DNA from 3 places in the Buttiauxella gaviniae genome. Region 1 is predicted to be linked to each of the others. Evidence: predicted binding sites of a transcription regulator. Region 1 holds the regulator's gene; each other region holds the start of a gene.
The links. The regulator CRP, encoded in region 1, controls carbon source genes, mostly activating them, when cyclic AMP is high. The targets are predictions, from matches to a motif close to ATGTGANNNNNNTCACAT.
Positions count from the first base shown of each region.

Region 2: AB1E22_RS02680 (CidA/LrgA family protein) is a predicted target of CRP. The motif match lies at 3,583-3,600, and genes of this name have one in related genera.
Region 3: msrB (peptide-methionine (R)-S-oxide reductase MsrB) is a predicted target of CRP. The motif match lies at 1,405-1,422, and genes of this name have one in related genera.

Region 1 covers NZ_JBFMVT010000002.1:1,533,908-1,539,645, forward strand. Annotated here, with positions in the region: gene AB1E22_RS07805 (LysE family translocator) at 1-414, opposite strand, end outside; gene AB1E22_RS07810 (hydrolase) at 477-1,493, shown strand; gene AB1E22_RS07815 (YheU family protein) at 1,495-1,713, shown strand; gene AB1E22_RS07820 (phosphoribulokinase) at 1,854-2,735, shown strand; gene AB1E22_RS07825 (OsmC family protein) at 2,757-3,161, opposite strand; gene crp (cAMP-activated global transcriptional regulator CRP) at 3,476-4,108, shown strand; gene AB1E22_RS07835 (YccS/YhfK family putative transporter) at 4,297-5,738, shown strand, end outside.
Region 2 covers NZ_JBFMVT010000002.1:423,165-428,902, forward strand. Annotated here, with positions in the region: gene AB1E22_RS02665 (glycoside hydrolase family 31 protein) at 1-577, shown strand, start outside; gene AB1E22_RS02670 (ABC-F family ATPase) at 695-2,290, opposite strand; gene ldtB (L,D-transpeptidase) at 2,520-3,440, shown strand; gene AB1E22_RS02680 (CidA/LrgA family protein) at 3,649-4,050, shown strand; gene AB1E22_RS02685 (CidB/LrgB family autolysis modulator) at 4,047-4,742, shown strand; gene cdd (cytidine deaminase) at 4,873-5,738, shown strand, end outside.
Region 3 covers NZ_JBFMVT010000002.1:93,379-99,116, reverse strand. Annotated here, with positions in the region: gene AB1E22_RS01125 (D-hexose-6-phosphate mutarotase) at 1-122, opposite strand, end outside; gene gapA (glyceraldehyde-3-phosphate dehydrogenase) at 201-1,196, opposite strand; gene msrB (peptide-methionine (R)-S-oxide reductase MsrB) at 1,543-1,956, shown strand; gene AB1E22_RS01110 (YeaC family protein) at 1,999-2,274, shown strand; gene AB1E22_RS01105 (glycoside hydrolase family 18 protein) at 2,322-3,593, opposite strand; gene pncA (bifunctional nicotinamidase/pyrazinamidase) at 3,750-4,379, opposite strand; gene ansA (asparaginase) at 4,389-5,405, opposite strand; gene sppA (signal peptide peptidase SppA) at 5,496-5,738, opposite strand, start outside.

The sequences.
Region 1 (5,738 bases):
AGAACCGGCAAGACTAAAACTTGCGACGGCACCCAGCGCCATCAGCCAGGCTTTTGGGTTGATAACCTGAAGTAAACCGCCCTGCCAGAAGGGAATAGGAGCCGGAGGGGGAGCATCGGTTTCCAGTTTTTCATAGGTTGCGGTGCCGATTTTCCATGCCAGCCATAATAGGTAAGCACTCCCGGCGATCTTCAGGATAAGGTGCAAAGCAGGATACAAAAGGATTAAGCTACCGACACCAAACGCCACCAGCAACAGGATGCACTGCATCCCAAGCATGATGCCTATCATCAGCGGTATGGTGCGCATAAAGCCATAATTGGCGCCGGAAGATGTCAGTAGCATATTGTTTGGGCCGGGTGTAATAGCAGCGACCCATAGAAAACCAAGCATTGAGAAAAAAAGCGTTTCCATGAAATGGGTGTTCCACACCCGGTAAAGTTAATTAGCAAACTAAATGAAACTAACAGTGTGATATGGCTACGACAAGTCCCGCAGCATTGAATTTTAATCAAGAAGACGATGAGCAATTTCGTCCGTTAAAAGGTGTCAGTAATCCGCACCTGCAAACCATGCTTCCGCGCTTAATTCGCCGTCGCCTTAATTTCAAACCTCACTGGCAGCGTCTGGATATGCCGGATGGAGATTTTGTCGATCTTGCCTGGAGCGAAGATCCGCGCCAGGCGACGCATAAACCACGGTTAGTTGTTTTTCATGGACTTGAAGGCAGCCTCCACAGCCCGTACGCGCACGGTTTAATTGATGCCGCACGCAAGCAAGGCTGGTTGGGCGTAGTCATGCACTTCAGGGGTTGCAGCGGCGTACCTAACCGCATGAAGCGCATCTATCATTCCGGTGAAACGGAAGATGGTAGCTACTTCCTCAACTGGCTCAGCACGCGTTATGGCAAAGCGCCGACGGCGGCTGTAGGGTTTTCACTCGGCGGAAATATGCTCGCCTGTTTACTGGCTAAACAGGGGGCTGACTGTACGCTCCAGGCGGGTGTCGTGGTTTCCGCGCCATTAATGCTTGAGCATTGCAGCAAGCATATTGAGAAAGGTTTCTCGCGCGTCTATCAGCACTATCTTTTGAATCTGCTGAAGAAAAATGCGGCGCGTAAGCTCAGGAGTTATCCGGGCTCGCTTCCTGTCGATATGCGCCAGCTCAAAGGGATGCGCCGTCTGCGTGAATTTGACGATTTGATTACCTCAAAGATTCACGGTTTTGCTGATGCTATCGACTATTACCGTCAGTGCAGCGCGATGCCGTTGCTGCCACAAATCAAAACGCCAACGCTCATCATCCACGCCAAAGATGATCCTTTTATGGATCATAATGTGATTCCTGACACGGCGATTTTACCTGCCAATATTGAATATCAACTCACGCGCTACGGCGGGCATGTCGGGTTTGTTGGCGGCACGTTGCGCCGTCCTGAAATGTGGCTGGAACAACGCATCCCACAATGGCTATCTCAATTCCTGGACCAGTAATATGATGATTCCATGGCAAGATCTCCCTCCCGAAACGCTTGATAATCTGATTGAATCCTTTGTATTACGGGAAGGTACAGATTATGGTGAACAAGAGCGCTCGCTGGAGCAAAAGGTGGCGGATGTTAAGCGCCAACTGCAAAGCGGTGAGGCTGTGCTGGTATGGTCGGAGCTGCACGAAACGGTGAATATCATGGCTCGCGGGCAATTTCGCGGCTAGGTGTTAATCTTCTATAAGGCTGCTCATCTATCACCCTCACCCCTGCCCTTTCCAGCTCAATCCCCCTCTCCCGGGGAGAGGGTTAGGGTGAGGGTCATCAGCTAAAACACGTTTGCTTTTACCCATGGAGTTGTTGCCTTATGTCAGCCAAACATCCGGTTATTGCCGTAACAGGTTCCAGCGGTGCAGGAACGACAACCACCAGCCTTGCGTTCCGTAAAATCTTCCAACAACTCAATCTCCGTGCAGCCGAAGTTGAAGGTGACAGCTTCCATCGTTTCACGCGCCCTGAAATGGATATGGCGATTCGTAAAGCCCGCGACCTGGGGCGCCATATCAGTTACTTCGGCCCGGAAGCCAACGACTTCGGTTTACTTGAGCAAACGTTCATTGAATACGGGAAAAGCGGGCAAGGTAAATCGCGCAAGTATCTGCATACTTATGATGAAGCCGTTCCCTGGAACCAAATCCCCGGCACCTTTACGCCGTGGCAGCCCCTCCCTGAACCTACCGATGTGCTGTTTTATGAAGGTTTGCATGGCGGAGTGGTAACGCCTCAGCACGACGTGGCCAATGCCGTCGATTTACTGGTAGGCGTGGTGCCGATCGTAAACCTGGAGTGGATACAAAAACTGGTGCGTGACACCAGCGAGCGTGGGCATTCTCGAGAAGCGGTAATGGACTCCGTAGTACGCTCGATGGACGATTACATCAACTACATCACCCCGCAGTTTTCCCGCACGCATATAAACTTCCAGCGCGTTCCAACGGTTGATACCTCTAACCCATTTGCAGCTCGTGGCATTCCATCGCTGGATGAGAGTTTTGTTGTGATTCATTTCCGCGGTCTGGATGACATCGACTTTCCGTATCTGCTCGCTATGTTGCAGGGCTCATTTATTTCACACATCAATACATTAGTGGTGCCGGGCGGCAAAATGGGGCTGGCAATGGAATTGATTATGACGCCGTTGGTTAAGCGTCTGGCAGAAGGTCGAAATATCAATAATCAGGGCGGCTAAGTACCGCCCCGCAATCACCGACTAGCCTTCAATGACTTCATAGCTGTGGGTGATGCTTACTGCTTTCTCCAGCATCAATGCAACAGAGCAGTATTTCTCAGCAGACAAATCCACCGCGCGGGAAACCGCGTTATCTTTCAAATCGATGCCCGTCACGATGAAATGCAGATTGATATGCGTAAACAGACGCGGTGCCTCTTCGCGGCGCTCGGAGGTCAGTTTAACTTCGCAATCCGTCACGTTATAACGACCTTTTTGCAAAATAGAAACCACGTCGATTGCGCTACAGCCCCCCGCGGCCATCAGCACCATTTCCATCGGACTCGGCGCTTTATCGCCAGAATTACCGTCCATCAAAATCTGGTGTCCTGAAGCGGACTCTCCAAGAAAGGTTAACCCTTCAACCCACTTCACACGTGCTTGCATGTTGCTTCCCCCGTTGAAAAAATTACCTTCCAGAGTACGCGGAAGGAGCAAAACTGGCAACGGAAGGCGACCTGCGTCAAGCTGAAACGAGACAATAGGAGACACTTGCCAAAAGCTATGCTAAAACAATCCAGATGCTACATCGATACATTGACGTTATGTATGTATGCAGAGGACATCACTAATTACAGGCAGCAAGAATGACTTGCATGCCATCTCCCCAAGGTGGGGAATATTCTAATACTTGCAACGCCAGACAGGATGTTTAGCGTCTTGTCGTTGGTAGCCAGTTATAAAACAGAGGATAACCGCGCATGGTGCTTGGCAAACCGCAAACAGACCCGACTCTCGAATGGTTCTTGTCTCATTGCCATATTCATAAGTATCCATCGAAGAGCACACTGATTCACCAGGGTGAAAAAGCAGAGACGCTGTATTACATCGTCAAGGGCTCTGTGGCTGTTCTGATTAAAGATGAAGAGGGCAAGGAGATGATCCTCTCTTATCTGAATCAGGGCGATTTCATCGGCGAGTTAGGGCTGTTCGAAGAAGGTCAGGAGCGTAGTGCCTGGGTTCGTGCTAAGAGCGCTTGTGAAGTGGCTGAAATTTCATATAAAAAATTCCGCCAGCTGATTCAGGTCAACCCAGACATTCTGATGCGCCTGTCTTCGCAGATGGCACGCCGTCTGCAAGTGACATCTGAGAAAGTCGGTAATCTGGCGTTCCTGGATGTGACGGGCCGTATCGCGCAGACACTGCTGAACCTCGCAAAACAACCTGATGCAATGACCCACCCGGACGGTATGCAGATTAAAATTACCCGTCAGGAAATTGGTCAGATCGTCGGTTGCTCACGTGAGACCGTAGGCCGTATCCTAAAAATGCTGGAAGATCAAAACCTGATCTCCGCTCACGGTAAAACGATCGTCGTTTACGGCACTCGTTAATCTCCTGCTTGAAAAATGGCGTATCGCTTCGGTAATACGCCTTTTTTATTTTTAAAATTCACTTATACCCGAGTAATTGAAGCTGCAGCAAGGCAGCAAGTGAGTTCATCCCGATGAGCTTACTAAAGTAAGTGATTCGGGTGAATGAACGCAGCTAACGCCGCTGCAGCTTCAAGTAAGAAGGGTATATGTGGCGCAGACTGATCTACCATCCCGAAGTCAACTATGCACTGCGACAAACGCTGGTGTTATGTCTTCCCGTGGCGGTAGGTTTGCTCTTTGGCGATTTGCAATCTGGGCTGCTTTTCTCGTTAGTCCCCGCCTGCTGTAATATTGCCGGTCTGGATACACCCCATAAACGCTTCTTCAAACGCCTGATTATTGGCGGCAGCCTTTTTGCTTTCAGCAGTTTGATCATGCAGCTTTTACTGCTGTATACCGCCGTACCGCTGCCTCTGATTCTTATGGTGATGGCGCTCCTGTTGGGCGTCACGGCTGAAATCAGTGCGCTTCACGCACGTCTGCTTCCCGCCTCGCTGATTGCCGCTATCTTTACCCTCAGCATGGCCGGGAACATGCCAATCTGGAAGCCGATGCTGCTGTATGTCTCCGGCACAATTTGGTACGGCGTATTTAACTGGGTTTGGTTCTGGATGTGGCGCGAACAGCCACTGCGGGAATCGCTTAGCCTGCTCTATCGCCAGCTTGCGGATTATTGCGAAGCCAAATACGGCATGCTAACTCAGCACACCGATCCTGAAAAAACACTCCCGCCCTTACTGGCTCGCCAACAAAAAGCGGTCGACCTCATCACCGTGTGCTATCAACAACTGCACATGCTGGCGGCGAATCAGCAAAATGGTTACAAGCGTTTGTTACGCGCCTTTCAGGTGGCTTTGGATTTACAAGAACACATCTCCGTGAGTCTGCACCAACCTTCCGAAGTACAAAAGCTGGTTGAAAAAAGCCACGCCGAAGCGGTAATTCGCTGGAATGCACAGACTACTGCCGCACGTTTACGTGTGCTGGCTGATGACATTCTTTACCATCGTTTTCCCCGCCGCTTCACAATGGAAAAACAGATTGATGCGCTTGAGAAAATCGCCCGTCAGAATCCAGACAACCCAGTTGGGCAATTTTGTCATTATCACTTCAGCCGTATCGCGCGCGTGCTGCGGACTCAACGCCCGCTCTATATCCGTGATTTGATGGAAGACAGGCAGCGCCGGTTGCCATTGTGGGCCGCACTGAAAAGCTATTTGTCTTTGAAATCGGCAGCGCTGCGCAACGCCGCAAGGCTGGGTGTCATGCTCACTATCGCGAGCATTTTGGGCGCGTTCTTACATCTGCCCAAACCTTACTGGATTTTGATGACGGTCATGTTCGTCACGCAAAACGGCTACGGCGCCACACGCGTTCGTATCCTCCACCGTTCGGCGGGCACCATGGCGGGCCTGGCAATCGCCGGTGTGGCGCTACACTTCCATTTCCCACAGAGCATTGCGCTGACGGCGATGCTGGTGATAACCCTGGTCAGCTATTTATTCATTCGTAAAAGCTACGGTTGGGCAACGATTGGCTTCACGGTCACGGCGGTCTACACACTGCAACTGATCACCCTGAGCGCCGA
Region 2 (5,738 bases), 1.1 Mb from region 1:
GCCAATGCTGCGCCCGACATTCCTCGACCACGAGCATGACGCGAAAACCTTCGAAGAGTGCGACGATTTTATGTTGGGCCGCAATGTGCTGGTGGCAAGCGTAGTGGAAGAAGGCCAACGCGAGCGTGAAGTCTGGCTGCCAGAAAACGGCGCAGGCTGGTACGACTATTACACCGGTCAGTGGTACAGCGGCGGACAGACGATCGTCCTTGATGCCCCGCTGGAACGCCTGCCGCTGCTGGTTCGTGCTGGGGCTGCGCTGCCGCACTCCGTGCGTATTAGCCACGTTGATGCCCGGGCTGATGATGTGCGCGAACTGAAGGTGTACCCGCTGCAAGGAGCCGGAGTTTCTCACGGTAGTTTGTTTGAAGATGACGGTGAATCATGGGGCTATCAGCAAGGCAATGCGCTGTGGCTGAGCTGGGAAATTCGCTGCACCGCCAAGGAAATTCATGTGAACTTTAGCCGCAAAGGTGATTATCAACCGGCGTGGAAAGAGTTGAAGCTGACGCTGCCTGCAGGTGAGACAAGGCGTTTAGTGGTGGATGGTGTTGCGCAGGAGAGCTGGGCGCTGTAGTTAACGGTGAATGGCGTTTATCCCCCTACAACAGCATTTGGTAGGCCGGGTAAGCGCAAGCGCCACCCGACATATCCAGAGATCAAAAAAAACCGCCGAATCCGGCGGTTTTCTCTTTTAACCATCAATCCCTTTACTGCGCAGGTAATCTTCATACCCGCCGGTAAAGTCAATCACGCGCTCTGGCGTAATCTCAATCACTCGTGTTGCCAGCGAGCTTACGAACTCACGGTCGTGAGAAACGAAGATCAGCGTGCCAGGATACATTTCCAGCGCCATGTTCAGCGATTCAATAGATTCCATATCCAGGTGGTTAGTCGGTTCATCCATGATCAGAACGTTCGGACGCTCCATCATTAACTTACCAAACAACATACGGCCTTTTTCACCACCGGACAGCACCTTCGCAGGCTTTTTGATATCGTCCTGGCTGAACAGCAGACGGCCCAGGATGCTGCGCACCGCTTGCTCGTCGTCGCCTTCTTGCATCCACTGGCTCATCCAGTCGAACACGGTGAGATTGTTTTCAAATTCGTATTCGTGATCCTGCGCGTAGTAGCCGAGCTGCGCATTCTCAGACCATTTCACCACGCCCGCTTCCGGAGTCAGTTCGCCCACCAGGGTTTTCAGCAAGGTTGATTTACCTACGCCGTTGGTACCCAGAATGGCGAGTTTTTCCCCCACTTCCAGCAGCAGATTAACACCTTTAAACAGCGGGCCTTCATCAAAACCTTTCGCCAGCCCTTCAACTTCCAGCGCATTACGGAACAGTTTTTTGTCCTGCTCGAAGCGAATGAACGGGTTCTGACGGCTGGAGGCTTTCACTTCGTCGAGTTTGATTTTATCAATCTGACGCGCACGAGAAGTCGCCTGGCGCGATTTCGATGCGTTAGCGCTAAAGCGGCTTACGAACGATTGGAGGTCAGCAATCTGTGCTTTTTTCTTCGCGTTATCAGACAGCAGACGTTCACGCGCCTGCGTTGCCGCCGTCATGTATTCGTCGTAGTTGCCCGGGTAAACACGCAGCTCGCCGTAATCCAGATCCGCCATGTGCGTACAGACCATGTTCAGAAAGTGACGGTCGTGCGAGATAATGATCATGGTGCTGTTGCGCTCGTTGAGCACGGTTTCCAGCCAACGAATGGTGTCGATGTCCAGGTTGTTCGTCGGTTCATCGAGCAGCAGGATGTCTGGATTTGAGAACAGTGCCTGCGCCAGCAACACACGCAGTTTCCAGCCTGGAGCGACTTCGCTCATTGGGCCGTAATGCTGTTCTAAAGGAATGCCGACGCCCAGGAGCAGTTCGCCCGCGCGCGCTTCCGCGGTGTAACCGTCCATTTCGCCGTACAGCACTTCCAGATCGGCAACTTTATAGCCGTCTTCTTCGCTCATCTCTGGCAGCGCATAAATACGGTCGCGCTCTTCTTTTACTTCCCAGAGTTCGGCATGGCCCATAATGACCGTGTCGAGAACAGTGAACTTTTCAAAGGCAAATTGATCCTGGCGCAGCTTACCGATGCGCTCGTTAGGATCGAGCGAAACGTTACCCAGCGTTGGCTCTAAATCGCCACCGAGGATCTTCATAAAGGTAGATTTGCCGCTACCGTTAGCGCCGATCAAGCCGTAACGGTTGCCGCCGCCAAATTTGACAGAAATATTTTCAAACAGCGGCTTACTGCCGAACTGCATTGTGACGTTACTGGAAACTAGCACAGAGATGTCCTGGTAAATTATTTAATATGTGAGATCGGGCACATTATGCCATAACTCAACGTGCAGATCGCTCTGCTTGTGCGCTGGTGATAAAATAATCAATCTACAAAAAAATGTGATTTAATCCACATCTGATTTCCCAGGCTGAGGGAATGCACATATAATGCGCGCTCAAACCGCTCCGTTTCTTCACTAACTAGCCTGCATGGCCATAAATACTTCGCACAAGATGAATATGAAACTACGCACAATTTTACTGGCATTTGTGGCTGTTGTGTCTTTTAGCAAAACAGCTTCTGCCGTGACCTATCCTCTGCCAACTGATGGCAGCCGTTTGATTGGTCAAAACCAAGTCGTCACTATTCCTGAAGGCAGTACTGCTCCGCTCGAAGAGTTCGCCGCGCGTTATCAGATGGGACTTTCCAACATGTTGGAAGCAAACCCAGGCGTTGACCCTTATCTGCCTAAGCCAGGCACCATACTGAACATTCCTCAGCAGTTAATTTTGCCGGACACCGTTCATGAAGGCATCGTGGTTAACAGTGCTGAAATGCGCCTTTATTACTACCCGGCTGGCACCAATACCGTTATCGTGCTGCCAATCGGTATCGGCCAGTTGGGGAAAGATACTCCGCTGAACTGGACGACTAAAGTAGAACGTAAGAAAGCAGGCCCAACCTGGACGCCAACGGCGAAAATGCACGCAGAATATATTGCTGCGGGTACCCCACTTCCAGCGGTGGTTCCAGCAGGCCCGGACAACCCTATGGGTCTGTACGCGCTCTATATTGGCCGCCTGTATGCGATTCACGGCACCAATGCAAACTTTGGTATCGGCCTGCGTGTGAGCCACGGTTGTGTGCGTCTGCGTAACGAAGACATCAAATTCCTGTTCGAGAAAGTGCCGGTCGGTACCCGTGTTCAGTTCATTAATGAACCAGTGAAAGCCACCGTTGAGCCAGACGGCACGCGCTACATCGAAGTGCACAACCCGCTGTCTACTACTGAAGAGCAGTTTAACTCCACTGAGATTGTACCGATCACGCTGAAAAGCAACGTGACCGCGATTACCGCTCAACCGGATGTGGATAGCACCGTGTTGGATCAGGCTATTCAGGGCCGTTCCGGTATGCCGGTACGTCTGAACTAATCCCAGTTTCAAACCGAATAAAGCGACTCCATTGTGAGTCGCTTTTTTTATGCCTGATTTCTGTATTTGCCACCAGCGGCTCTCACCGTACGGAGAACACCAGCGTTCCAAACAGGAATATTTGGTATGCTCATAATTCATGATGTGATCGGTAGCACATTTTCAACTTTAATTGTATGATGAATGCGTTTCTTAAAGGGTCATCACCATGCGTAACACACTCACCGTCATCTGGCAGTACCTGCGCTCTTTTGTATTAATTTACATATGCTTATATGCGGGCATTGCTATTGCATCACTGCTTCCTATCACTATTCCCGGCAGTATTATTGGGATGCTCATTCTGTTTATTTTGCTCTCTTTGCAAATCCTGCCAGCCAAATGGGTTAAGCCAAGTTGCCATTTAATGATCCGCTATATGGCGTTGCTATTTGTGCCGATTGGCGTGGGCGTGATGCAGTATGTCGATGTGATAAAGCAGCAGTTCGGCCCGGTGGTGGTGTCATGTTTTATCAGTACGCTGGTGGTGCTGGTCGTGGTGAGCTGGAGCTCCCATTTAGTGCATGGCGAACGTAAAATCGTTGGTGAAAACGAGGGCGAATCAAAATGATTCACTATATCTGGTGGTCTTTACCCTTAACGCTGGTGACCTTTTTCCTCGCCCGTAAAATCGGCGCACGGTTTAAAACGCCTCTACTTAATCCGCTGCTGGTTTCAATGGTGGTTATTATTCCTGTTCTGGTCTTTACCGGCACACCTTATGACCACTATTTCCAGGGCAGCAAAGTATTAAATGATTTGCTGCAACCGGCGGTTGTTGCCCTCGCCTTCCCGCTCTACGAGCAGCTTCACCAGATTCGGGCTCGCTGGAAATCCATCATCACTATCTGCTTTATCGGCAGCATGGTGGCGATGATTACCGGTACCTCGATTGCCTTGTTGATGGGCGCAACGCCGCAAATTGCCGCATCGGTTTTACCGAAATCGGTGACCACGCCAATCGCCATGGCAGTCGGCGGCAGTATCGGCGGTATTCCGGCAATTAGCGCCGTTTGCGTGATTTTTGTAGGTATTCTTGGGGCTGTTTTTGGTCACTCGATGCTGAATTTAATGCGCATAAAAACCAAAGCCTCCCGTGGCCTGTCGATGGGGGCCGCCTCTCACGCCCTGGGAACCGCGCGTTGTGCCGAACTGGATTTCCAGGAAGGGGCGTTTAGCTCCCTGGCGCTGGTAATTTGCGGGATCATCACTTCGTTGATCGCGCCGTTCCTGTTCCCGGTTATTTTGGCCGTGTTTGGTTAAAACTTGCGAGAGATCGCGCATTTTCATTTTTTATTTCATATGTTGCATATGTAATTAGAGAAAGATCACATATAAAGCCCATACAGAACCGTAAACTACGATTCATTCACTTGTTATGAGGCTAAATTCTATGCGCTCACGTTTTCAGGCTGCACTCGCACAACTCCCGGCTTCACTGCAAGCCGCTTTGCAAACATTGATTGCTGACTCTCACTTCCCGGCGATGTTTTTGGCATCAGAAGTTGAATCACTGAAAGCCCAAACCGGCATGGATGACGACGCGCTGGCATTTGCCTTATTACCGCTCGCTGCATCTTGCGCACGCGCGGATTTATCGCAGTTTTACGTCGGAGCGGTGGCGCGTGGCGTCAGCGGCAATCTCTATTTCGGCGGCAATATGGAGTTTCTTGGCTCCACGATGCAGCAAACCGTTCATGCCGAGCAGAGCGCAATTACCCATGCGTGGATGCGCGGTGAAAAAGCCCTCGCCGCGATTACGGTTAACTACACACCGTGCGGGCATTGCCGCCAGTTTATGAACGAACTGAACAGCGGCGTGGCACTGCGCATTAATCTGCCGGGCCGCAAACCCGCAACGCTGGGCGATTATCTCCCCGATGCCTTTGGCCCCCGCGATTTAGAAATCAAAACGTTACTGCTGGATGAAATGGATCACGGCTTTGAGCTGCAAGGCGATGACCTGAGCCAGGCGGCGATAACGGCGGCAAACCGTAGCCATGCGCCTTACAGCAATGCCCCATCAGGGGTTGCACTGGAAATGCGTGACGGGACGATTTTTAAAGGAAGTTATGCTGAAAATGCAGCGTTTAACCCTTCCCTGCCGCCGCTGCAGGCGGCGCTGAATCTGCTCAGCCTGTCGGGTTATGACTACAATGAAATCCAGCGGGCGGTTCTGGCAGAAAAAGCCGAAGCGCCATTGACGCAGTGGGATGCCACCGCAGCGACCCTGAAAGCGTTAGGCTGCATGAATATCGA
Region 3 (5,738 bases), 1.4 Mb from region 1:
GCAACGGAACCGCGCGCTTGTGGATGATCAATCACGATAACGTCTAACTCATCATTCTGACGACGAGACAGGGAAGGGGTGATTTGTTCAATAACGGGAAGGGCAAAAATTTTGTTAATCATTGACTCAACCTATTGTTCCAGACGTAAAAAAGGCGACCACATAGGGTCGCCTCTCGGGATTTAATGACTCATCTCAACTTATTTGGAGATGTGAGCAATCAGATCCAGTACTTTGTTTGAGTAGCCAGTTTCGTTGTCGTACCAGGAAACCAGTTTCACAAATTTGTCGTTCAGTGCGATACCCGCTTTAGCATCGAACACGGAAGTGCAAACTTCGCCGTTGAAATCAGTAGATACAACGTCGTCTTCGGTGTAACCCAGAACGCCTTTCATTGGGCCTTCAGAAGCCGCTTTGATTGCTTTCTTGATTTCTTCGTAAGACGCAGCTTTTTCCAGACGAACGGTCAGGTCAACAACAGACACGTTTGGAGTTGGAACGCGGAACGCCATACCAGTGATTTTACCGTTCAGCTCTGGCAGTACAACGCCTACAGCTTTAGCAGCACCGGTAGAAGAAGGGATGATGTTCTGAGCTGCGCCGCGGCCGCCGCGCCAGTCTTTGTGAGACGGGCCATCAACAGTTTTCTGAGTAGCGGTAGTTGCGTGAACAGTGGTCATCAGGCCTTCAACGATACCGAAGTTGTCGTTGATAACTTTAGCCAGTGGAGCCAGGCAGTTAGTGGTGCAAGATGCGTTAGAAACGATATCCTGGCCAGCATATTTTTCGAAGTTAGCACCACGAACGAACATAGGAGTGCTGTCTTTAGAAGGACCAGTCAGAACAACCTTTTTCGCGCCAGCAGTGATGTGCTTACGAGCAGTTTCGTCTGTCAGGAACAGACCAGTTGCTTCAGCAACTACGTCTACGTTTACTTCGTTCCATTTCAGGTTAGCCGGGTCACGTTCTGCGGTAACACGGATAGTTTTGCCGTTAACAACCAGGTGGCCGTCTTTGACTTCTACAGTGCCGTTGAAACGACCGTGAGTTGAGTCGTACTTCAGCATGTAAGCCATGTATTCAGCGTCTAACAGGTCGTTGATTGCAACGATCTCGATGTCAGAACGTTCCTGAGCAGCACGGAAAACAATACGGCCGATACGGCCAAAACCGTTGATACCTACTTTGATAGTCATATATTCCACCAGCTATTTGTTAGTGAATAAAAGGTTGCCTGTAAAATTACAAAAACCTTACGCAGCGTCAAGCGGAATCGTGTCAATCATTGCGACAAATCAATCCTATGGACATCATTTGAGCGACTGAACCGCCTCACGCTTCCCTTTTGGCTCTTTATCCAAATGGGGACGATGCGAGGAATTTTAAAGATCAATTCCATCAATAATGTGATGACGATCACAATTGGCGCTACGCCAGAAATTCAGGGCTAAGTTTAGAACAAAAAAGAGCACGGCGTTGTTAATTTTTTGTTAGAATCATGCTGTTATCAGTTACAGTAATCACTGCCCGAGATGTACGCATATGGCTAACCAATTACCTCCTGATTTATCGAAAAAAAACCTGTCTGAGATGCAGTTTTATGTCACCCAGAAACACGGAACAGAACCCCCGTTTTCCGGGCGTCTGCTGCATAACAAGCGGGAAGGTATTTACCACTGCCTGGTTTGTGATGCCCCACTGTTTAAATCGGAGTCTAAATATGACTCAGGTTGCGGCTGGCCGAGCTTCTATGAACCAGTGACTGACGGCGCAATCCGCTATATCAAGGATTTCTCGCACGGTATGGAGCGGATTGAAATTCGTTGCAGCAACTGTGAAGCCCATTTAGGCCACGTTTTCCCGGACGGCCCGCAGCCAACCGGCGAGCGTTACTGCGTAAACTCAGCTTCGTTAAACTTCACCGACGATAAAAACGGTGAGCAAATCGAAGGCTGAAAAATCGATTCAGCAAATTATTCCACAGGAACTTGCCGCATGATGAACCTGGACGAAATGTTAGACGCAATGACACCGGAAGTTTATCAACGTCTGGTAACCGCCGTTGAACTGGGAAAATGGCCTGACGGTGTGGCACTGACGCCCGATCAAAAAGAGAACAGCCTGCAATTAGTGATGATGTGGCAGACACGTCATAATACTGACCCGCAGCATATGACCATCGGCACAGATGGCAATATCGTGATGAAAAGTAAGCAGCAGCTCAAAGCTGAATTCGGCATTGAGCCTGCTCCGATTATGACGGTAAAGCTGTAAATCTGAACGGGTGAGTGGTGTTTACGCCACTCACCCGGATTGCGAAATTAATGCTCGGTTTTAATGCCCAAATCTTTGGCTAACTCTTTTGCCAATTGATTGTTATCGTCAGCCCCATACTCCCAGAACATCGCGCCACCCAATCCCTTCGCCTTGATGTACTCCGCTTTAGCGGCCACTGAACGTGGGTTCTCATATGAGATAGCAAACAGATCTTTTCCATCGGCCGATTTCATTGTCAGATAAGGCACTTGCGCGTCGTTATCCCAATGTTCAGTAAATCGTTTTTGCGGATCGTTGAGCATTTTGCTCACAATATCGTTGTATTTCAGATAAGTGTCTTTTGAAAGGTCCAGCCCGAATGACGTAAATACCGCTTTTTCTGATGCACCGAAATAGGGTTGTGTGACCGGGTTTTTGGCCGCGTCGGGTTTATCCCAGTCAATACCAGGCTCCACTGCACGCTTAGGCACTCGACCATAAAAACCAATGCCGAGGTTAAGTTGCGCAGGCTTCATACCCGCAGCAATGTAATTATTCACCACATAGTCCGCGCTGTATTTATCCGCTTTCGCAACCGTCGGCCAGGCTTTCGAGTCATAAAGATTTGAGTTGAAATATTGAGTGCCGTACGCCATGTCGTAGGCCATCAGGTTGATATAATCAAGCGTAGGGGCGATGGCTTTCATATCGACCCATTCTGTTGGGCCTTTCACGTTTGCAGCCACTGCGATGGTCAGCAGTTTTTTCTTACCCAGCGCGGTACGCAATTCAGTGAGCAGCGCGGTGAAGTTGGCGCGATCTTCAGGCATGCTGGCTACCAGCCCCCATGCACCATTTACCGGGTATTCCCAGTCCAGATCGATACCATCCAAATCATACTTTTTAATCACTTCCTGCGCAGAACGTATAAATACCGCACGGTTCTCAGGTGTCGCAGCGGCACCGGAGAACCCACGAGCCCCCCAGCCGCCAACCGAAAGCAGAACTTTCAGATTTGGATTCTGTTTACGCAGCGCGGGGATCTTTTCGAGATCGGCCATGACTTTGGGCGAAAGCCAGATTTGATGAAGTTTTGATGCGTCTTTCAGAGCGGGATTGGTTTCATCTTTCTCATCGTTATAAATCAGACCAAACGAATAGTTAAGATGGGTTATCTGGCGTACATCAAGTTTGTCAATATCGCCGCCAGGCCCGGCGGTGACATCGCCCCCTCCGTTAAAATAACCTACCGAGAGATATGAGCTTGCCTGAGCCACTCCGGTACAGGCGATTTGAATCACTGCCAGCAACGGCAGCAGCTTACGCGTGAAGACCATTGGGGTGTTCCTCTTTGACGGAAAAATAAAAATACAGCTAAGGTGCTGTATAAATAAGCAACCTGATTATGAGAGCGCTCTCAAAAATGAGCGAGCAATAAAAGTTGAGAATGAGAGCGGAATCGAGAAAAGGGCGCGAATGCGCCCAAGGGAAATTTAGTATGTAAAATCAGCAAGCGTCATTAGCGTTGCGCCTGCCGCAGACATCGTCTGAAATGCCTTTAGACCATCTTGCGGTTGGAGATTAACGCCACGGCAACCATCGGTAATAACCGTCACCTCATAACCGAGCGTCAGGGCGTCGAGTACCGTGAACTTCACGCAATAATCCGTCGCCAGACCCATAACAATCAGCTGTTTAATTCCGTTACGGAATAACCAGTCATCGAGCTGCGTTTTCTGGCGATGCCCGTTGTCGAAAAATCCGCTATAGCTATCAATCAGCGGATTTTCACCTTTTTGAAAAACAGCATCAATATCACGCGTATTGAGTAACGGATGAAGTTCCGCGCCTTCGCTGTTTTGCACGCAGTGATCCGGCCACCAGGTTTGTCTCAGACCGTCAAGTTTTCCCTGGGAATAAGGCTCGGTTCTCTGTACTCGGGCAAAGCTGCCATGGTTAACCGGATGCCAGTCTTGGGTAGCGACGACCGCATCTCCACGTGCTTTGCAAAAACCTATTAAGGCATTTGCCACATCAACGGTGCTATCGGCTTCAGGGACGGCCAGCGCGCCGCCCGCGCAAAAATCATTTTGTAAATCTACAAGTAACAAAGCGCGTTTCATGGTTTTTCCTTACTCGTCTGGAGTGAGTTCGCCGCGTAAATTGCGGGACATCGCCTCGCGAATGGTCTGCGCATCCAGATTCTGGCTGAGCAAATAGTGCAGTTTCGTCAGCGTCGCTTCTACCGTCATATCATAGCCGCTAATCACACCCGCCTGTGCCAGCGCATTACCCGTGGCATAGCCGCCCATGTTCACTTTCCCGGACATACATTGCGTTAGATTCACCACCACAATGCCGCGCGAGCAGGCTTTCTGTAACTCTTCAATGAACGCGCCTTGCTGAGGCGCATTCCCCACGCCATAAGAGCGTAAAATCAACGCTTTTACCGGCTGGCGTAAGAAATTACCGACGACATCCGCTGAAATACCGGGATAGATAGTCACCACGCCAATCGGCTGCGGGGTAATCGGATGCACAATCAGCTCGCCATCTCCGTGCGGGGCGGCTGGCGTATTCAGACGGCGAATGTGAATGCCCGCTTCAAGTAACGGAGCCAAGTTAGGGGAAGCGAAAGCATCGAAACCGTCGGCATGCGCTTTAGTCGTGCGATTGCCGCGATAGAGGCGATTATTGAAGAACAATGTCACTTCGTTAATCGGGAAATTCGCCGCAATATACAAAGAGTTCAGCAGATTTATTTGCCCATCGGAGCGCAGTTCGGCCAGAGGGATCTGCGAGCCGGTCACAATTACCGGTTTGCTGAGGTTCTCCAGCATGAACGAGAGCGCCGAGGCGGTAAAGGCCATGGTGTCGGTGCCGTGCAAAATCACGAAACCGTCGTAGTCGTCGTAATGGGCTTTAATGTCGTCGGCAATGTGCTGCCAGTCCTCGGGCGTCATGTCAGAGGAGTCCATCAGCGGCTGATATTCATGAATGGTGAAATCAGGCATCTCCTGGCGATGGAATTCAGGCATTAAAGCCAGCTGGCGCTGTAGGTGGCCGGAAACCGGAATATACCCGTGTTCTGAGCGCTGCATACCGATGGTACCGCCGGTATAAGCAACGTAAATGGATTTTTTTTGCATGGATGAGCTCGAAGGCTTTTACGTAATGGGGCGCAGTATAGAGCGACGGGGCAAAAAAATCAGCCCGGTAAATACCGGGCTGGATTTGAATTAACGCACATCTCCACAGGTGAGGCAGAAGGCGTATCGATTTTGCGGATCGTTCATGGTGCCAAACTTGTCGTTTTGCGCTTTTACCGCAAGGGCGGCATCAGCCAGCGGAGCGGGCAGCCAGGCCTGCAATGCCTGCGGCAGCATGGCACGGACGGAACCGCTCATGCTGTCGAACACCATATCGATAAAGCTCGGATCATCCTGCCAGAAATCCAGATGCCAGTTTGAAAGTTTCGCAAG